Regions from separate parts of the Pseudoxanthomonas sp. CCNWLW251 genome, predicted to be linked through region 2. Evidence: riboswitches for the same ligand, from Rfam matches in the RefSeq annotation. Region 2 holds a riboswitch; the other holds the start of a gene.

Region 1 (10,555 bases), on a different contig from region 2:
ACGCACAGCTGGCCGCGCAGGCCCGTGCCCTGCTGGCCGGCGAACCGGACCGGATCGCCAATGCCGCCAACCTGGCCGCACTGCTCTACCACGCCCTGCCGGACTTCAACTGGGCCGGCTTCTACTTCTTCGATGGCCGGGAATTGGTCGTTGGCCCGTTCCAAGGCTTACCAGCCTGCGTGCGGATCCCGTTGGACAAGGGGGTCTGCGGAGCCGCCGCACGCACCCGCCAGACCCAGCGCGTGGACGATGTGGAGGCCTTCCCGGGCCACATCGCCTGCGATTCCGCTTCACGCTCGGAGTTGGTGGTACCGCTGGTAAAAGGGGACGAACTGGTCGGCGTGCTCGACCTGGACAGCCCACGCCTGGCGCGCTTCGATGCCGACGACCAGGCGGGCATGGAACGCATCGCCGCCATCTTCGTGGATTCGCTGACATGACAGGCACCAAGCTGCGCAACATCGGCCCCAAGTCCGCCGCCTGGCTGCGCCAGGTCGGCCTGCGCACGCAGGAGGACCTGGAGGGCGTCGGCGCGGTGGAAGCCTTCATACGGGTCAAGCGCGCGGGGTTCCGGCCCAGCCTCAACCTGCTCTATGCGCTGGAAGGCGCCCTGCTGGATTGCCACTGGCAGCAGCTGCCCGAGGATCGCCGCAGCGCATTGCTGGTGGCCTACGACGCGGCGGCCGCCCTGCTGCCGCCGCCGCGCGGCCGACCCGCAGCAGGCCCGGTGACCACGACGCACACCGAGCGCGAAGAAGACACGGGCCCTCCGCTCAACCTGTTCGACTCGCCAGGCGGCGACGACTGATTCCTCCACGAGGGCTTCAGCCCCGATGCTTTTCAGCCACTGCGTCAGGGGCTGCCAGAAGAGCATCGGGACTGAAGCCCCTCCTGCACCTGTGCGGGCAGGAACGCGCGGGCTTCCCGTATACTGCGCGCGCTTTCAGGTGACCCGCGGCTTCCACGCCCGGGTTGAAACGGGAAGCCGGTGACCCGCGATACGCGGCATTCCGGCGCTGCCCCCGCAACGGTAGGCGAACAACAGCCGCGGCATCGGCCACTGTGCATTGCATGGGAAGGCGCCAAGGCGGAGTGCCCTGCACTCGTTCGCAAGCCCGGAGACCGGCCTGGGAGTCCACTGGTTGCGATGCGGAGGGCGTCGCGGCGTGCCGCGCCGCTGCCTGTCTGCTGCGCTGTCCGCAACGCTCCCTTCCCCGTCGCAACTCCACGCCGAAGAATGCGCGCGGGGCGCGCGATGGAGTTGAATCCGATGTACAGCCGTTTTCCCCTTTCCCACCTGGCCCTCGCGGTCGCATTGGCGCTGCCGTTCGCGGCGCAGGCGCAGGACGCCACTGACTTGGACGAAGTCGTCGTCACCGGCACCCGCACCGATGTGGCCGTGCGCGACAGCCTGGCGCCGGTGCAGGTCATCGCGCGCGCGGACATCGAACGCAGCCAGTCGCGCTCGCTGATCGATCTGCTCAAGGGCCGTGCCGGCATCGGCTTCACCAACCAGGGCGGCCTGGGCAAGCTGAGCACGATCAACATCCGCGGCACCGAATCCGACCACGTGCTGGTACTGGTGGATGGCATCCGCATCGGCTCGGCAACCGCGGGACTGGCGTCGTTCCAGGACTTGCCGGTGGACCAGATCGAGCGCATCGAGATCGTGCGTGGCCCACGCTCCAGCCTGTACGGCTCGGAGGCGATCGGCGGCGTGATCCAGATCTTCACCCGTCGCGGCGGCAAGGGCCTGTCGCGCGAACTGCGTGTCGGCGGTGGCAGCAACAATCTGCGCGAAGCCAGCGGCGGCTTCGCTTATGGCGGGGAACGTGGCTGGATCGGCGCCAATGCCGCGTACCAGGAAACCGACGGCACCAACGCCTGTCGTGGCGCCGGCTTTCCGGTCTTCCAGGGCTGCTTCACCGACGAGCCAGACGATGACGGCTACCGCAACGTCTCGCTCAACGTGCGCGGCGGCTACAGGCTGACCGATGCGCTGACGCTGGAAGGCCACGCATTGAACGCCGATGCCTTCAACGAGTTCGATGGCAGCATCTTCGGTGGCAACGAGGCCGACAACGTGCAGCAAGTGCTCGGCAGCAAGCTGACGTGGAAGCCTTCCGCCGCCACCACGCTCACCGCGCAAGTCGGCCGCGCCTCCGACAAGTCGGACAACCATTTCGCCGATGCCGCCGCCGGCACACGCACCTTCGTCAGCACGTTCGACACTCGGCGCGACACCGCCTCGCTGCAGGGCGACTTCGTCTTCGCTGACCGGCACCTGCTGACCGCCGGCGCAGACTGGCAGCGCGACGAGGTCACCAGCACGGTGACCTTTGCCGACAGCGCCCTGACGCCGATCGAAAGCCGCGACAACACCGGCGTCTTCGTCGAGTATCAGGGACGCTTCGGCGCGCAGCAGGTGCAAGCCAGCGTGCGCAACGACGACAACGACCAGTTCGGCAACCATGTGACCGGGAGCCTCGGCTGGGGTCTCGGATTCGGCAGCGGCTTCAAGCTCAGCGTCACCGCCGGCACCGGTTTCAAGGCGCCCACGTTCAACGACCTGTACTACCCGTTCTCCGGCAACGAGTTCCTCGAGCCCGAACGTTCGAAGACCCTGGACATCGGCCTGGCGCAGTACGCCGACAACTGGAACTGGTCGTTCAACGTCTACGAGACGCGTATCGACGACCTCATTGCGCTTGACAGCAACTGGCTGCCGGCGAATACCGAAGAAGCGCGCATCCGCGGTGCCGAACTGACCGGCACAATGACGCTGGCCGGCTTCGACATCGCCGCCCAGGTGAGCCATGTCGATCCGCGCAACCACACCGCCGGCCTGAACTACGACAACCTGCTGGCGCGCCGCGCACGCAACACGGCACGCGTGGATGTGGACCGTGCCTTCGGCGGCTTCCGCGTCGGCCTGACCGCCAATGGCGCCAGCCACCGCTACGACAACGCTGCCAACAGCGTTCGACTGGCCGGCTACGGCACGCTGGACCTGCGCCTGGAGTACGCAATCACGGACGAGTGGTCGCTACAGGCACGCGCCAGCAACGTGTTCGACCGCCAGTACGAAACGATCGCCTGGTACAACCAGCCCGGTCGTGAGTACGGCCTGAGCCTGCGCTACAGCGCGCGCGACTGAGTCGTACGCCCGAGGGAAGGCCGGCAATGGACTGCTCCGTTGCCGGCTTTGCCGCTTCGTCCCCGCGGCCACAAGACTGCGGACCACGCTGTACCAGCCCGACGCCGGACCGCGCACGCGTCTGCAGAACGCGATGGCCTCGCACCTGCGATGCTTCGAGCGCAACGAAGACCCCGCCTTCGACTGGCACGCTGCATGACCCTGCGCTACACGTCCATCACATCGAACAGGCTCGCCTGTACTCCCAACTCCTCACGATCGCGGAACCCGGAAAGGCCTACGCCGACCAAGCGGTACCGAGTCGCAGCAGGCAGGTCCACGCGCTCGCGCAATGCCAGCGCGATATCGATGAACTCCTGCGCGGAGGATGCAGGCGACTCCGGCGTGAAGCTGCGGGTCAGGATGCGGAACTGCGAGGTCTTGAGCTTCAGTACCACCGTGCGGCCCACGCGCTCCGTCTTCCGGCTGGCGGCCCAGGCCTTTTCCGCGATACGGACGATGTGCGGTTCCAGTTCGGGCAGCAACAGGTCGGTGGCGAACGTGTCTTCGGCCGAGATCGACTGCACCGGCTGGTCAGGCTCCACGGGTCGCTCGTCGATGCCGCGTGCGCGCCGATAGAGACTTCCGCCGAAGCTGCCGAAGCGCTGTTCCAGATCGCGCTGCTCGAAGGTGCGCAGATCGCCGACGGTATGGATGCCGGCCGCGTTCAACTTGCCCTGCATCACCTTGCCCACGCCCGGAATGCGCTCCACCGGCAAAGGCGTCAGGAACGCCTCCACCTGGTGCGGCCGCAGCACGAACTGCCCATCGGGCTTGCGCCAGTCGGACGCGATCTTGGCGAGGAACTTGTTCGGCGCCACGCCGGCCGACGCGGTGAGCTGCGTTTCCTCGCGGATCTGCGCACGGATCGTTTCGGCCACCGCGGTGGCGGTCGGCAGGTTGGACTTTGTCGCGGTAACGTCGAGATAGGCCTCGTCCAGCGACAACGGTTCGACCAGGTCGGTGTGGCGCAGGAAGATCTCGCGCACCTGTCGCGACACCGCCTTGTAGCGCGCGAAGTCTGGCGGCACGAACACTGCCTGCGGGCACAGCCGCTCCGCGCGCACCGCCGGCATCGCCGAGCGCACGCCGAAGACGCGGGCTTCGTACGATGCCGCGCACACCACCGAGCGCTCGCCGCGCCACGCGACGACCACGGGCCGTCCACGCAGCGACGGATCGTCGCGTTGTTCGACCGACGCGTAGAAGGCGTCCATGTCGATGTGGATGATCTTGCGCATCACGCGATGATATCGGCCGCCGTACGCGATCGCATGGACGCAGGCGGGAACGATACGGTTGCGTTTGGAGATGCGGACAGAGAGTGCGAAACCCTTGCCGCAATTACGCCTCGCCGATGGTACGCCGGCGTATGGAAAAAACCCGGTTGATTTGCATCAAGACAAGCGTATGCACATGTGTGCATTATTTGCAGCTTCGTAGAACGGACCATGCAATGACCGCCCCTGCTTCCTTCTCGCGCGAACAGCTGCTGGCCAGCGCGCGCGGCGAACTGTTCGGCCCCGACAGCGGCCGCCTGCCCAATGACCCGATGCTGATGTTCGACCGCATCACCGAGATCCGCGAGGACGGTGGTGCGCACGGCAAGGGCCTCATCCGCGCGGAACTGGATATCCACCCCGACCTGTGGTTCTTCAAGTGCCACTTCCTCGGCGACCCGGTAATGCCCGGTTGCCTGGGGCTGGATGCGATGTGGCAGCTGACCGGTTTCTTCCTGACCTGGATCGGCGCGCCCGGTCGCGGTCGTGCATTGGGATCGGGCGAAGTGAAGTTCACCGGCCAGGTCTTGCCGACCGCCAAGCGCGTCAGCTACGAGATCGACATCAGCCGCGTGATCAACCGCAAGCTGGTGCTTGCGGTGGCCGATGGCCGCATGCTGGTCGACGGCCGCGAGATATACACCGCGCGCGATCTGCGCGTGGGCCTGTTCACCTCGACGGAGAGCTTCTGATGCGCCGTGTCGTCATCACCGGCCTGGGCATCACGTCCTGCCTCGGCAACGACGCGGATACCGTGTCGGCCGCGCTGCGCGCAGGCCGTTCGGGCATCCGCCATATCCCGCAATACGCCGAACTCGGCTTCCGCAGCCAGGTGGGCGGTGCGCCGGAGATCGATCTCGATGCGCAGATCGACCGCAAGCAGAAGCGCTTCATGGGCGATGCTGCGGCGTTCGCGCACATCGCGCTGCGCGATGCCATCGCTGATGCCGGCCTGGACGACGCGCTGGTCAGTCAGCCGCGCACCGGCCTGATCGCCGGCTCCGGCGGCGGCTCGGCCGAATGGCAGATCGAGGCCGCCGATCTGCTGCGCGCGCGCGGCATCCGCAAAGTGGGCCCGTACATGGTGCCGCGCACGATGTGCTCCACCGTATCGGCGACCCTCGCCACGGCGTTCAAGATCAAGGGCGTGAGCTATTCGATCTCCGCCGCCTGCGCGACCTCGGCACACTGCATCGGCGCGGCGGCGGACCTGATCCGCGCCGGCCGACAGGACATCGTGTTCGCCGGTGGCGGCGAAGAGCTGCACTGGGCGCTGACGATGATGTTCGATGCGATGGGCGCGTTGTCGAGCAAGCGCAACGATGACCCCGCGCACGCCTCGCGTCCCTACGATGCGGACCGCGACGGTTTCGTCATCGCCGGTGGTGGCGGCATGCTGGTGCTGGAGGATTACGACCACGCGGTGAAGCGCGGCGCACGCATCCACGCCGAACTGCTGGGTTACGGCGTGACCTCTGACGGCGCCGACATGGTCGCGCCGTCCGGCGAAGGCGCGGTGCGCTGCATGCAGATGGCGCTGGAAGGCGTCACCGCGCCGCTGGACTACCTCAACACGCACGGCACCTCCACGCCGCTGGGCGACGTGATCGAACTCGAGGCGATCCGCACCGCGCTGGGCGATACGCTGCCGCCGATCTCCTCGACCAAGGCGCTGTCCGGCCACTCGCTGGGCGCGGCCAGCGTGCATGAAGCGATCTACTGCCTGCTGATGATGCGCGATGGCTTCATCGCGGGCTCGGCCAACATCGAGACGCTGGACGAAGGCGCCAAGGATTTCCCCATCGTGCAGGCGAGCCGCGACGCGACCCTGACCACGGTGATGTCCAACAGCTTCGGCTTCGGCGGCACGAACGCCAGCCTGGTGTTCGGCCGGGTCTGACCCGGCTCAGCGCCCGTCCACCGCGCGCCGCCCCAGCGCCGGATCGTCGGTGAAGAAGCCGCCGATCCCCAGCGCGAGATAGGCGCGGATCTCGACAAGGGATCCTGCCTCGCTGCGCATGCGCGGATCGTCGCCTTCGCGCAGTGCCTTCGGCAGGAAATGGTTCTCCGGCCGGAAGGTGTATGGCCACACATGCAGGCCTTCGTTGCGGGCATCCGCCATCAGCGCGGTCGGCGTTCCCAGCGCGCCGTCCTCGGAAACCGGCATCAGCAGGCGCGTCCACGGCCCGATGATGTCGGCATAGCCGGCGATGTCCTGCAACCCGGCGGGTGTCATCAGGTCCGCGTAGCGTGTCGGCCTGCCCGCCGCCAGCGCATCGCCCGGTTGCGCGTCAGCGGGACCCAGCAACTGCAGCAGGCGGATGTTCTCGTGCGACGGCCCAAGGCGCGTGCGCAACGCACGCAGGTTCGCCTGCTCGAACGATTGGATCACCACCGGGGCCTCGCGTGTGTACGCGTGCGCCGCCAGCGTTTCCAGCAGGCGCTCCTCCATCGGCAGGCCGAGGCGCTGGAAGTGGCTGGGATGCTTGATCTCGGGTATCAGGCCGATGCTGCGCCCACTGCGTGCGGCGTGTTCCGCCGCCAGCGCGATGACCTCATCCAGCGTCGCGATGTCGTATCGGCCATCGTGCGCCGTACCGCGCAGCTCGGGCAACCGCTCACGCGCGCGCAACGTCTTCAGTTCGGCGAGGGTGAAGTCTTCGGTGAACCAGCCATCGAACGTCTCGCCATCGATTACCTGTTGTCGCTTGCGGGCGGCGAACTCGGGCCGCTGCGCGACATCGGTGGTCCCGCCGATTTCGTTCTCGTGCCGCGCGACCAGCACGCCATCGCGCGTGGACACCAGGTCGGGCTCGATGTAGTCCGCCCCGTCCTCGATTGCACGCGCATACGCCTCCAGCGTGTGCTCAGGCAGATGCGCGCTGGCGCCGCGGTGTGCGACGACGACCACGTCGGACGGCATGTCGCCGGACTGCACGGACGCGGCCGGCATCAGTACCAACAGGACGGGAAGCAGACGACGGAACGGCATGGACAATCCTTCATGCATGCAAGCATGCCACGCGCGGCACGGGACCCGGACAGCACAAAGCCCGGCTTTCGCCGGGCTCCGGTGCAACGCGGGAGGAGAGAGGACCTCGTTGCAGGTCGCATTCTGCGCGCCGCCTGTTACAGGAAGGCGACAGCGCTCACTCCACCGTCACCGACTTCGCCAGATTGCGCGGCTTGTCCACGTCGGTGCCGCGGGCCAGCGCGGTGTGGTAGGCCAGCAGCTGCACCGGGATGGTGTGCACGATGGGGCTGAGCACACCGACGTGGCGCGGGGTGCGGATGACGTGCACGCCTTCCGACTCGCTGAAGTGGCTGTCCTGGTCGGTGAACACGAACAGTTCGCCGCCGCGCGCGCGCACTTCCTGCATGTTGGACTTCACCTTCTCCAGCAGCATGTCGTTCGGCGCGATCACCACCACCGGCATGTCGGCATCCACCAGCGCGAGCGGGCCGTGCTTCAGCTCGCCGGCCGGGTAGGCCTCGGCGTGGATGTAGGAGATTTCCTTCAGCTTGAGCGCGCCTTCCAGTGCGATCGGATAGTGCAGGCCGCGACCGAGGAACAGCGCGTCTGACTTCGGCGCGAAACGCTCGGCCCAGGCGGCGATCTGCGGCTCCAGGTTCAGTGCGTGCTGCACGCTGCCGGGGAGGTGGCGCAGTTGTTCGAGGTAGTCGGCTTCCTGTTCCGGCGTGACCTTGCCGCGCAGTTTGCCCAGCACCACGGTGAGCTGGAAGAGCGCAGCCAACTGGGTGGTGAAGGCCTTCGTCGAGGCCACGCCGATCTCGGCACCGGCGCGCGTGTAGCACACCAGTTCGCTGGCACGCGGGATGGCGCTTTCGGGAACGTTGCAGATCGACAGCGTGTGCTCGTGGCCCAGCGACTTGGCGTACTTCAGCGCCTCCATCGTGTCCAGGGTTTCGCCGGACTGCGAAATCGTGACGATCAGGTGCTTCGGGTTCGCATATGCGGCGCGATAGCGGTACTCGCTGGCGATCTCGACGTTGCACGGCACGCCGGCGATGGCTTCCAGCCAGTAGCGCGCGGTCATGCCGGCGTAGTAGCTGGTACCACAAGCGAGGATCTGCACGCCCTCGATGTCCTTGAGCGCGGCTTCGGCGTTGGCGCCGAACAGCGCGGGCGAGAAACCGCCGTCGACCACCGCCTCGATGGTGTCGGCGATCGCGCGCGGCTGCTCGTGGATTTCCTTCTGCATGAAGTGGCGGTACGGGCCCAGCTCCAGCGACGCGAGCGACACGTCCGACACGTGCACGTCGCGCTGCACGGGTTCATTCTGGCCGTCGAACACCTTGACGCCTTCGCGCGTCACTTCGGCGGTATCGCCTTCTTCCAGGAAAATCACGCGCCGCGTGGCCTGGATGATCGCCGACACGTCGGAGGCGATGAAGTTCTCCCCCTCGCCCAGGCCGATCAGCAACGGGCAGCCCATGCGCGCGCAGACCATGCGGTCGGGTTCCTTGCGACTTACCACGGCCAGTGCGTACGCGCCGGTGAGTTCCTTCACCGTGTGCTGCAACGCGGTGAGCAGGTCGTCGCCCCCCTTCAGGTGGTGGTGCATCAGGTGGGCGATCACTTCCGTGTCGGTCTGCGACTCGAACACGTAGCCGAGCGCGCGCAGTTTCTCGCGCTGCTCCTCGTGGTTCTCGATGATGCCGTTGTGCACCAGCGCCACCCCGTGGCTGATGTGCGGGTGCGCGTTCGCCTCGGTCACGCCGCCGTGCGTGGCCCAGCGCGTATGACCGATGCCGAGCGTCGCGTTGAAGCCCTCGGCGGCGGCGGCGCCTTCCATCTCGGCCACGCGACCGGTGCGGCGCACGCGGCGCACATCCTGCTGATCGACCACGGCGATGCCGGCGGAATCGTAGCCGCGGTATTCGAGCCGCTTCAGTCCCTCGATAAGTACCGGCACCACGTCGCGATCGGCGATCGCACCCACAATTCCGCACATAGGCCTGTGTCTTCCATCTGAGTCAAACGAACGGACATTCTACGTGTCCGGCACTGGACAACCCCTGTCCGGCGGGTGTCCGCGGACACCCGGACAGTCCTCCGCCCCGGACAAGCCCCTTGTAAATCAATCGCTTGCGTTTGGCACGCATCCTGCTGAGTACGGCAGGTCATTCCAAAGAACGCATGCCGCCGATGATTCGGGACACCTCCGCGCAAGACCGAGTACTCAGTTCCTCGCAGACCCGCCCGGCCTGGCGCCGCTGGGTATGGCCCGCCGCCGGTAGCGCACTGCTGCTGGCCGGTATCGTGTTCGCGGCGCGCGGCTGGCTGGCGGGCACGACCTCGATCGACGGCGCCCGCCTGCGCATCGCCGAGGTGACCCGCGGCGATCTGGTCCGCGACATCGCCGCCGACGGTCGCGTCATCGCCGCCAACAGCCCCACCCTGTACGCGGTGGCCGGGGGCGTGGTCACACTGAAGGTGGTCGCGGGCGACCAGGTGAAGCAGGGCCAGCCGTTGGCCGAGATCGACAGCCCTGAGCTGCGCAGCAAGCTGGCGCAGGAACAGACCACGCTGGCGGGCATGCAGGCCGAGGCCAGCCGTGCGACCCTGGATGCGAGCGTCACCCGTGCCAATGCGCAGAAGGCACTGGACCAGGCCGGCATCGAGCGCCAGGCCGCCGAGCGCACCCTGCAGCGCTATCAGCGCGGCTTCGAAGGCGGTGCGGTGCCGCAGGTCGACGTGCTGGAAGCGGAGGACAACCTGCGCAAGGCCGAGATCGCACTGTCCCATGCACGCAAGGATGCGGGGCTGCAGGGCCAGGGCGCCGGGCTGGATGCGCGCAACAAGCAACTGCTGGCCGAACGCCAGCGTGCCGTGGTCACCGAAGTGCAGCGCCAGGTCGATGCACTGACCTTGCGTGCGCCATTCGACGGCCAGGTCGGCCAGATCCAGGCAGTGCAGCGCTCCAACGTCGCCATCAACGCGCCCGTGCTGAGCGTGGTGGACCTGTCGGTGTTCGAAGTCGAGATCAAGGTGCCGGAAAGCTTCGCGCGCGACCTCGCCATCGGCATGCCCGCCACCCTGACCAGCGCGGGCCAA
Region 2 (10,555 bases):
GAGCGCTTCGACGACTTCGGCGAACCCCTGCATCGCGCGCAACAACTGGTCGGCGGCCGGCCGCGTGGCCAGTTCGCGCCCGAGCAGGAGCGCCAGCACGCCGGCACCGGCCAGCACCAGCGCGATCACCAGCGCGAGCTGGCCGAACACGCTGCGCGGCAGCGGCGACCTCACGGTGCGGCCTCCGGTGGCACGAACACATAACCCACGCCCCATACGGTCTGGATCAGGCGCGGCTGGCGCGGATCGTCTTCCAGCAGCCGGCGCAGGCGCGCGATGGTGACGTCCATGCTGCGCTCGAAGGCATCGTGTTCGCGGCCGCGCGCCAGGCTCATCAGGCGGTCGCGGCTCAGCGGATGGCGCGGATGGCGCAGCAGCACCGACAGCACGGCGAACTCGCCGCTGGTCAAGCGCAACAGCGCGCCGTCGCGGGTCAGTTCACGCCGGCCCAGATCGAGGCGGAACGGGCCGAAGCTCAGTTCGCCGCCTTCGGCCTGCGGTGCGCCGGGTGCGGGACGCGTACGCCGCAGCACCGACCGGATGCGCGCCAGCAGCTCGCGCGGATTGACCGGCTTGGGCAGGTAGTCGTCCGCGCCGATCTCCAGCCCGACGATGCGGTCGATCTCGTCGCCCTTCGCGGTCAGCATGACGATGGGCGTGGCGTCGCCCTGCCCGCGCAGGCGGCGGCAGATCTCCAGGCCGTTCTCGCCGGGCAGCATCAGGTCCAGCACGATCAGATCGAAGTGGCCGCGATCCAGCGCCTGCCGCATTTGCACGCCATCGCCCGCGCCGCGCACGTCGAAGCCCTGCGACTGCAGGTAGCGCACCAGCAGCTCGCGCAGCCGCACGTCGTCGTCCACCAGCAGGATGCGCGCCGAAGTTTCGTCCATGCGGCCACTATCGCCCGCCGCCGCGATGCCCGGCAAACCCTGCCGGCGGCCCGTTTGTAAGCAGATGTTTCCAGCGCCGCCGGCAGACACATCTGCTGTCAACGGCGACACACCTGCCGGCGTTGCCCGCCCTACCGTGGTCCTGCCGCCGCTTCCCTGCGCGGCCATCCCACACCCCGACGAGGATTCCGCCATGAGCAAGACCCCGTTCCTGATCGCCACCGCCTTCGCCCTGTGCGCCACCACCCTGTTCGCCGACCACGCCGCAGCGCGCGAGCGCAGCCGCGCCGTGCAGCGCACCGCCCAGGGCGGCAGCGTCGCCGTCGAGCGCAGCAATGCGCGCTTCGACAGCCAGCGCCAGCGCGGCTGGCAGGCCGATGGCCAGGGCAATGCGAGCGCCGCGCGCAGCGGCAGCATCACCGGCGCCAACGGCGGCAGCGCCGGTTACGACCGCAGCGCCTACCGTAATGCCGATGGCAGCGCCGGCCGCCAGGGCAGCGCGTATGCCAACGGTCCGAACGGCGGCACCGCCAGCACCAGCGGCGGCATCAGCCGCGACGCGGACGGCCATGTCAGCGGCGCGCGCAACACCACGGCCACCGGCGCCAACGGCAACAGCTACACCGGCAGCACGACGGTGTCGGACGGCACGCTGGTGCACACACGCAGCTGCACCAATGCCGCCGGTGACGCCATCGCCTGTCCGCGCGGCAACTGATCGGCCTGCATCCGCTTTCCCGCAGGCGCGGCGGCATGGCACTCCCCCCTGTCGCACGGATGCATTCCCGCACCGCCGCGCCTGCACCTTTTCCTTCCCTCACCCGGAGATTCCCGATGTCCCGTTCCATCCTGCTCCCCCTCGCCACCACGCTGTCCATCTTTGTGCTGGTGGCCGCCCCCGCCAGTGCGCAGCAACGCACGCTGACCGAAGAACAGAAAGCCAAGCTGCAGGAACGGTTGAAAGCCGCCGATGCCAATGGCGATGGCCTGATCGACAAGGCGGAAGCCGAGGCCAGGCTGCCGCGGGTGGCGAAGAACTTCGACACGCTGGACGCCAATGGCGACGGCAGGCTGTCGCCTGACGAAATGCGGGCGATGGCCGCGCAGCTGGCCGAACGCCGTCGCCCGCGTTGAGGCCACGACGATGGCATCGCTGCCCCCACTGTTGGGTGTACCCCTGCTGGTGTTCGCCGCCATCGCCGCGCTGGAAGGCGCATGGCTGATGCGGCGCGGCGGCTATGACTGGAAGAGCTACTGGGCATCGCTGGGCGATGCGGCGGGACGCGCATTGCTGGGCCTGCTGATCCAGGGCGGCGTGGTGGGCGCGCTGCTGCTGGCGATCTGGGATTTCCGGCTGACGACGATCGCGATGGATCGCGGGTTGCACTGGGTGGCGCTCTTCGTCGGCCAGGAGTTCTGCTACTACTGGATGCATCGTGCCGATCACCGCGTGCGCTGGTTCTGGCTGAACCATTCGGTGCACCACTCCTCCGAGCAGTACGCCCTGTCGACCGCGTACCGGCTGGGCTGGACCGGCAAGCTGACCGGTGCCGCGGTGTTCTTCGGGCCGCTGGTGTGGCTGGGCTTTCCGGTGCCGTACGTGGTCGGCGTGCTGGCGGTGAACCTGCTGTACCAGTACTGGCTGCATACCGAATTGGTGCCACGGCTGGCGCGCCCCATCGAGTTCGTCTTCAACACGCCTGCGCATCACCGCGTGCACCACGCCAGCAACCCGGAGTACCTGGACTGCAACTATGGCGGCGTGCTGATCGTGTTCGACCGCCTGTTCGGCACCTGCCGCGAGGAAATCCCCGGCGTACCGCTCCGCTACGGGCTGGTCGAGCCGGTGCGCAGCTACAACCCGGTGAAGATCGTCTTCCACGCCTGGGTGAAGCTGGGCCGCGACCTGCGCCGGGCGCGTGGCCTGCGGCAGGTCGTGATGACGCTGTTCGGGCCGCCCGGATATGTCCCGGACGGCGCGGAAGCGGTCCGCCCGCGCCGTTGAGAGTGGCCCGCGCCCGCCCGGGCGGCGACAATACGCGCCCCCGGCGGCCCCACGCCGCCCGCATGCCGAGCCCCATGACCGCTTTCGTTTCCCCCGACCGCATCCGCGGCCTGTTCGCGCAGGCCATGTCCGACATGTACCGCGCCGAGGTGCCGCTGTACGGCGACCTGATCGAGTTGGTCGGCGAGATCAATACCGCGGCCCTGGGGAACGATGCTGCGCTGGCCGCACGCCTGCAGCGCACGGGCGAAACCGAACGGCTGGACCTGGAGCGCCATGGCGCGATCCGGGTCGGCACGCCGGCCGAACTGGCGATGCTCGGCCGCGTGTTCGCGCTGATGGGCATGCACCCGGTGGGCTACTACGACCTGACCGTGGCCGGCGTGCCGGTGCACGCCACCGCGTTCCGCCCGCTGACCGAAGAAGCGCTGGCCGCCAATCCGTTCCGCATCTTCACCTCGCTGCTGCGGCTGGAGCTGATCGCGGACGCGGCCTTGCGCACGGAAGCCGAAGCCATCCTGGCCCGCCGCGACATCTTCACCGCCGGCGCGCGTGCCCTGGTGGCGCAGGCCGAACGCGATGGCGGACTGGGTGAGGCCGACGCGCAGCGCTTCGTCGCCGAAGTACTCGAGACCTTCCGCTGGCACGGCGATGCCACCGTCTCGCTGCAGACCTACCAGGCCCTGCACGGCCTGCACCGGCTGGTCGCCGACGTGGTCAGCTTCCATGGCCCGCACATCAACCACCTGACCCCGCGCACGCTGGACATCGATGCCGCGCAGGCGGCGATGCTCGACCGTGGCATCCAGGCCAAGGCGCTGATCGAAGGCCCGCCGCGTCGCGCCGTGCCGATCCTGCTGCGCCAGACCAGCTTCAAGGCGCTGGAAGAGGAAGTCGCCTTCCCCGATGCCAGCGGCACGCTGGTACCCGGCAGCCACAGCGCGCGCTTCGGCGAGATCGAACAGCGCGGCCTGGCGCTGACGCCGGCCGGACGCGAACTCTACGACCGACTGCTGGCGCAGGTGCGCCAGGCAGGCGGTGCCGGCAATACCTCGGCGGACTATCCGCAGCGGCTGGCGGCCGCGTTCGCCGCGTTCCCGGACGACGAGGACACGCTGCGCCGTGAGGGCCTGGGCTACTTCCGCTACCGCCTGACCGATGCCGGCACAGCACTGCCCGCCAGCGAGCGCACAGCGATGACGCCTGACGCGCTGGTCGAGGCGGGCCACGCCGTGGTCGATCCCATCGTCTACGAAGACTTCCTCCCGGTCAGCGCGGCGGGCATCTTCCAGTCCAACCTGGGCGGCGGCGAACAGCGCGCGTATGACGCGCACGCCAACCAGGAAGCGTTCGAAGCAGCACTGGGCAAGACGATCCACGACCCGTTCGCGCTGTACCAGCAGGCGCAAGACGCGTCGATCGCCGCGCTGAAGGCGTGATGCTCCTTCCCCTCTCCCTGCGTGAGCGGGGAGAGGGTGCCGAAAGCGGGTGATGGGCGAACGAAGTCCGGACACCCAACGCGTCGGATCGGGATAGCGGTCTTGATGCCCAAGAGCGTCACGCACGAGTTGTCATCGCGCCTGCCCCTCATCCGCCCCCGTATCCAGTACGGGGCAGGCTCTTCGGGCACCTTCTCCCCGCCAGCGGGGAGAAGGATTCAACTCGTGAAACCCGCATCGCGTCGACATCGGCTGTTCCACACAACATTTGGTGTTGACGCCTCCATGCACCCCCACTATCTTGTGGCCGTCGGTTCCGGAGATGGCTAGTCTCCGGATGAAAAGGGAAGCCGGTGACGCCTCGCGCCACTCCGGCACTGCCCCGCAGCGGTAACTGGGAACGACCCCGCCACACAGCACTGAGGCCCACGCCTCGGGAAGCGGCGGACTAGGAGGAAGGCACCGCCTTCCACGCCCATGAGTCCGAAGACCTGCCGACAGCCGCGCGTTGCACACCGCGCGGTGCCGGCCGCGGATTCTCCGGGGGGAGATGGCTGGCGAAGCAGGGCACCCGCAGTCCGACTGCGTGGTCTCGCCGCCTGCGACGCCGCTTCCCCACTGTGATTCCCCATCCGGCCTTCCGCTGCCCCGCGAGGGACGGGCCGCCGCGTGCACCACGCATGGAGGAATCTCGTGACCCAGATCGACACCGCCGTCGCCGTCGCCGGCACCACCCCGTCCCAGAAGGACGCGTTTTCGCTGACCCCGCCGCCCACCGCCACCGCGATGAGCGTGACCAAGCGCAATGGCGGCCGCGAGCCGGTGGACCTCAACAAGATCGTGCGCGCGGTGCAGCGCAACTGCGAAGGCCTGCACGCCATCGACCCGATGCGCGTGGCCACCCGCACCATCTCCGGCCTGTACGACGGCGCCAGCACGCGCGAACTGGACGAACTGTCCATCCGCACCGCCGCGCTGCTGACCGGCGAAGAGCCCGAATACAGCCGCCTGGCCGCGCGCCTGCTGGCCGGCTACATCGTGAAGGAGGTCACCGGCCAGGAGATCCACGCGTTCTCGCAGTCGGTCACCCGCGGCCACGAGGTCGGCCTGATCAACGACCGCCTGCTGAACTTCGTGCAGACCAACGCACGCAAACTCAACGACGCGCTGGATGCTTCGCTCGACCTGCACTTCGACTACTTCGGCCTGCGCACGCTTTACGACCGCTACCTGCTGCGCCATCCGCACACGCGCAAGGTGATCGAGACCCCGCAGCAGTTCTTCCTGCGCATCGCCTGCGCGCTGAGCGAGGACGTGCCGGAAGCGCTGGCGCTGTACCGCCGCATGGGCAACCTGGACTATCTGCCCAGCTCGCCGACGCTGTTCAACAGCGGCACCACCCACGAACAGCTGTCCTCGTGCTTCCTGCTGGATTCGCCGCAGGACACGCTGGAGTCCATCTACGCCAAGTACGGCGACATCGCGCAGCTGAGCAAGTTCAGCGGCGGCATCGGCGTGAGCTACACGCGCGTGCGTTCGCGCGGCTCGCTGATCAAGTCCACCAACGGCCACAGCAACGGCATCGTGCCATGGCTGAAGACGCTGGATTCCTCGGTCGCCGCGGTCAACCAGGGCGGCAAGCGCAAGGGCGCGGCCTGCGTGTATCTGGAAACCTGGCATGCCGACATCGAGGACTTCCTCGAACTGCGCGACAACACCGGCGACGAAGCCCGCCGTACGCACAACCTCAACCTGGCCAACTGGGTGCCGGACCTCTTCATGAAGCGTGTGGAGGCCGATCAGGAATGGTCGCTGTTCGATCCGCGCGTGGTGCCGGAGTTGACCGACCTGTACGGCGCTGCATTCGAGCTGGCGTACACGCAGGCCGAGACGCAGGGCAAGGCGATGAAGACCATCTCCGCCCGCAAGTTGTACGGCCGGATGATGCGCACGCTGGCCGAGACCGGCAACGGCTGGATGACCTTCAAGGACAAGTGCAACGCGGCCAGCAACCAGACCCTGCGCGCCGGCAACGTGATCCACCTGTCCAACCTGTGCACCGAGATCCTCGAGGTCACCTCGGCCGAAGAAACGGCCGTGTGCAACCTGGGCTCGATCAACCTCGCCCGCCATTTCGACGAGGACGGGTATTTCGATTTCGACAAGCTGGCCGAGACTGTGCGCCTGGCCGTGCGCCAGCTGGACCGCGTGATCGACCTGAATTTCTATCCGATCGAAACCGCGCGCCGCGGCAACCTGCGCTGGCGCCCGGTGGGCCTGGGCTGCATGGGCCTGCAGGATGTGTTCTTCAAGCTGCGCCTGCCGTTCGACAGCGCCGAAGCGCGTGCGATGTCGGCGAAGATCGCCGAGACCATCTACTTCCACGCACTCGAAACCTCGGTGGAACTGGCGCAGGAACGCGGCCGCCATCCGTCGTTCGCCGACACCCGCGCCGCCAACGGCGAACTGCAGTTCGATGCATGGAACGTGGTGCCCGAGAACGCAGAGCGCTGGGATGCGCTGCGCGCCCGCATCAAGGAGCACGGCCTGCGCAACTCGCTGCTGATCGCCATCGCGCCGACGGCGACGATCGCCTCGATCGCCGGCTGCTACGAATGCGTGGAGCCACAGGTGTCCAACCTGTTCAAGCGCGAGACGCTGTCGGGCGATTTCCTGCAGGTCAACCGCTACCTGGTGGACGAGTTGAAGAAGCTGGGCCTGTGGACGGCGGAGACGCGCGATGCGATCAAGCTGTCCGAAGGCTCGGTACAGGGCCTGGCGCAGGTGCCGGACACGCTGCAGCAGATCTATCGCACCGCGTGGGAGATCCCGATGCGTTCGCTGATCGACATGGCCGCCGGCCGTGGCGCCTTCATCGACCAGTCGGCTTCGCTCAACCTGTTCATGGAGAGCCCGAACATCGGCGCAATGTCGTCCATGTACATGTACGCGTGGAAGCAGGGCATCAAGACCACCTACTACCTGCGCTCGCGCCCGGCTACCCGCATCGCCAAGACCACGGTGAGCGCGGCGGCGACCACCGCGCCGAAGCGCGACTACACCCCGACCGAAGCCATCGCCTGCTCGCTGGAGAATCCGGAAGCCTGCGAGGCCTGCCAGTAACGTATCCCCGCGTCGGCATCCCCGACGGACTACGGGACACGGAGGTTCCGGGCGCATGGAAGCGCCGACCCACGTAAATCGCCCCCACCCCCGCGTGCGGGGGAGGGCTGGGGTGGGGGCAGCCGACGACTCCGACGGCAAACCACCACAGGCTCGGCCGAAACCTTCGCTGCTCTTTCCGCTCCAGCAAACGAACGCCTAACGGCTTCGTTCGCCCCCATCCCAGCCTTCCCCCGCACGCGGGGGAAGGAGCAGAACAGGAACACCGCACCATGTCCGCACACCCCAAGCAGATGCTGCTAGACCCCGGTTTCGAACTGACGCTGCGCCCGATGCGCTACCCGCAGTTCTATGACATGTACCGCGACGCCATCAAGAACACGTGGACGGTGGAGGAGATCAACTTCCAGATCGACATCACCGACCTGCATTCGAAGATGACGCCGGCCGACCGCCACCTGATCCACCGGCTGGTCGCCTTCTTCGCCACCGGCGATTCCATCGTCTCGAATAACCTGGTGTTGAACCTGTACCAGCACCTCAACGCGCCGGAAGCGCGCATGTACCTGTCAAGGCAGCTCTACGAAGAAGCACTGCACGTGCAGTTCTACCTGACCCTGCTGGACAACTACCTGCCCGACCCGTCGGAGCGCTTCAAGGCGTTCGCCGCGGTGGAGAACATTCCGGCGATCAAGAAGAAGGCCGACTTCTGCTTCAAGTGGATCGACAGCATTCAGGACCTGCGCCGCATCGAGACACGCGACCAGCGCCGCCAGTTCCTGCTCAACCAGATCTGCTTCGCCGCGTGCATCGAGGGCCTGTTCTTCTTCGCCGCGTTCGCCTACGTGTACTACTTCCGCTCGCGCGGCCTGCTGCCGGGCCTGGCATCCGGCACCAACTGGGTGTTCCGCGACGAGAGCTGCCACATGGAGTTCGCGTTCGAGTGCGTGCGGACCGTGCGCGAGGAAGAGCCCGACCTGTTCGACGACGTCATGCAGCAGCAGGTGTACGACATGCTTGAAGAGGCGATCGAGTGCGAAGTGCAGTTCGCCGAGGACGTGCTGTCCGGCGGCGTGGCCGGCATCTCCACCCGTGATATGCGCCAGTACCTGCAGCATTGCGCCGACCAGCACTTCGCCAAGCTCGGCATGGACAAGAAGTACAACGTGCGCAACCCGCTGCCCTTCATGGAACTGCAGGACGTGCAGGAGCTGACCAACTTCTTCGAACGCCGGGTGTCGGCCTACCAGTTGGGCGTGCAGGGCGAGGTGGGCTTCGACCACGCGTTCTAGCGCAGGCCCCTTGCAGGAGCGACGTGAGTCGCGACCGCACGAATGACGGGGCCTGGCCTCCGATCACTTCAAGGCAACCCAAACAGGCGGCCGCCGTCATCCCTGACGCTGCAGGGCCGGAGAGGGATTCATTGCCGCGGTCGCGACTCACGTCGCTCCCACACCAGCACAACATCCGGCGCGCTATGCTGCTGTCGGGAGCACGCGAACCGGAGCACCACCATGACTGAACTGGCCAACGCCGAAGTGCGTCCCCTCGAGGCGCGCCTGCTGCACATGGTCTTCCCCGACCACACCAACCACCTGGGCACGCTGTTCGGCGGCCAGGCGCTGGCGTGGATGGACATGTCGGCCTTCATCGTCGCCTCGCGCTATGCGCGCAGCACCGTGGTCACCGCACGCTCGGAGCAGGTGGACTTCAACCAGCCGATCCACAAGGGCGACCTGGTGGAAGTGGTGGCGCGCGTGGTGAAGGTCGGCCGCAGCTCGATGAACGTGGACGTGGAAGTCATCACCGAGAACCTGCTGACCGGCGAACGCAAGCTGTGCACGCGCGGCCACTTCGTGATGATCGCGCTGGATCCACTGGGCCGGCCGACGCCGGCACCGCCGTTGCCCCCCGCGATTGCGCAGGACTGACCGCCGCGACGTTCAGAGGGTGGACGTGGTCTCGTTGCCCGCCTGCGCCAGGATGCGTTCGGCCTCGCGCTTCTGCTCTGCGGACAGCGCGTGCACGACCACGGCGGAGTCGCCCTCCCGCAGCGCATCGAGCACTTTCATCACGTAGGGATCGTGATCGGGTCGCAAGGTGACCAGCCCGCCGACCATCAGGCCGGCGATGCCGCCGAAGAACGCCAGCGCCGCCAGCGACAGCCACGGCGATTGCGTGATCATCGGCACCGCCTGCATGCGCAGCACGGCGTAGGCAAGTATGCCGGCAAGCGCACCCATGGCACCCAGCTTGGCGTGCGACCAGAGCATGGTGCGATAGATGCCGTGGCTTTCAGGCTCCAGCATGCGGCCCGGCTTCGTATCGCCGGGTGTGAGGACCTGGACCTGGCTCGCCGGCAGGCCCATCGCCTCACGCACGCGCGCCGCCTGCAGGCGCGCCACCGCCACGCTCGGACAGATGGCCGCCACCTTGCTGTTGGAAACCTCTTCGGTGAAGAACACGGATCCGGTCATGACGACGGCTCCCGGTGGGGGTGTAAGCCCACCGTGATGCCGGCGGCGTTGGCGAAGGGTGAAACCCGTGTGCAGCCGATGTTGCGCGCCTGCCGGTGTTCACGCTGGGCCATGCGCGCGAACGCGCCCCTGCGCGATGCCCCGCGCCACGCGGGGCATCCGCTTCCCCTACGCCGCGCGAACCTCCCCCTGGCGCACGGCTCGTGCCGCTTCGACCATGCGCTCCAGAGCCGTGCGTACCTCCGGCCAGCCCCGCGTTTTCAGGCCGCAATCGGGATTGACCCAGATCTGCTCCGGCGCCAGCACCGCACGCGCTTTCTCAAGCAAGCCGATCATCTCGCCGACCGAGGGAATGCGCGGCGAATGGATGTCGTACACGCCCGGCCCGATGTCGTTGGGATAGCGGAACTTCACGAAGGCATCCAGCAGCTCCATGCGCGAGCGCGAGGTTTCGATGGAGATCACGTCGGCGTCCATCGCCGCAACGGCGTCCATGATGTCGTTGAACTCGGAATAGCACATGTGCGTGTGCACCTGGGTGTCGTCGGCCACGCCGGCGGCGGTGATGCGGAAACACTCCACTGCCCAGTCGAGGTATGAAGACCAGTCGGCGCGCCGTAG

The links. A riboswitch is a leader RNA that binds a small molecule or an ion and turns the genes downstream of it on or off. The one in region 2 is predicted to bind cobalamin.
Region 1: another riboswitch for cobalamin. It lies ahead of btuB (TonB-dependent vitamin B12 receptor); the one in region 2 lies ahead of WBN46_RS18745 (ribonucleoside-diphosphate reductase subunit alpha).

The regions. Positions count from the first base shown of each region.
Region 1 covers NZ_JBBEGA010000005.1:44,333-54,887, forward strand. The annotation lists gene WBN46_RS16755 (GAF domain-containing protein) at 1-440, shown strand, start outside; gene WBN46_RS16760 (TfoX/Sxy family protein) at 437-808, shown strand; cobalamin riboswitch at 929-1,146, shown strand; gene btuB (TonB-dependent vitamin B12 receptor) at 1,271-3,157, shown strand; gene dinB (DNA polymerase IV) at 3,364-4,437, opposite strand; gene fabA (3-hydroxyacyl-[acyl-carrier-protein] dehydratase FabA) at 4,653-5,168, shown strand; gene fabB (beta-ketoacyl-ACP synthase I) at 5,168-6,376, shown strand; gene WBN46_RS16785 (glycerophosphodiester phosphodiesterase) at 6,383-7,429, opposite strand; gene glmS (glutamine--fructose-6-phosphate transaminase (isomerizing)) at 7,626-9,452, opposite strand; gene WBN46_RS16795 (efflux RND transporter periplasmic adaptor subunit) at 9,647-10,555, shown strand, end outside.
Region 2 covers NZ_JBBEGA010000006.1:175,733-186,287, reverse strand. The annotation lists gene WBN46_RS18775 (ATP-binding protein) at 1-174, opposite strand, end outside; gene ompR (two-component system response regulator OmpR) at 171-890, opposite strand; gene WBN46_RS18765 (hypothetical protein) at 1,084-1,608, shown strand; partial or broken gene WBN46_RS18760 (EF-hand domain-containing protein) at 1,860-2,024, shown strand; gene WBN46_RS18755 (sterol desaturase family protein) at 2,035-2,895, shown strand; gene WBN46_RS18750 (VOC family protein) at 2,970-4,334, shown strand; cobalamin riboswitch at 4,629-4,848, shown strand; gene WBN46_RS18745 (ribonucleoside-diphosphate reductase subunit alpha) at 5,121-7,457, shown strand; gene WBN46_RS18740 (ribonucleotide-diphosphate reductase subunit beta) at 7,730-8,749, shown strand; gene WBN46_RS18735 (acyl-CoA thioesterase) at 8,972-9,388, shown strand; gene WBN46_RS18730 (hypothetical protein) at 9,401-9,934, opposite strand; gene metE (5-methyltetrahydropteroyltriglutamate--homocysteine S-methyltransferase) at 10,103-10,555, opposite strand, start outside.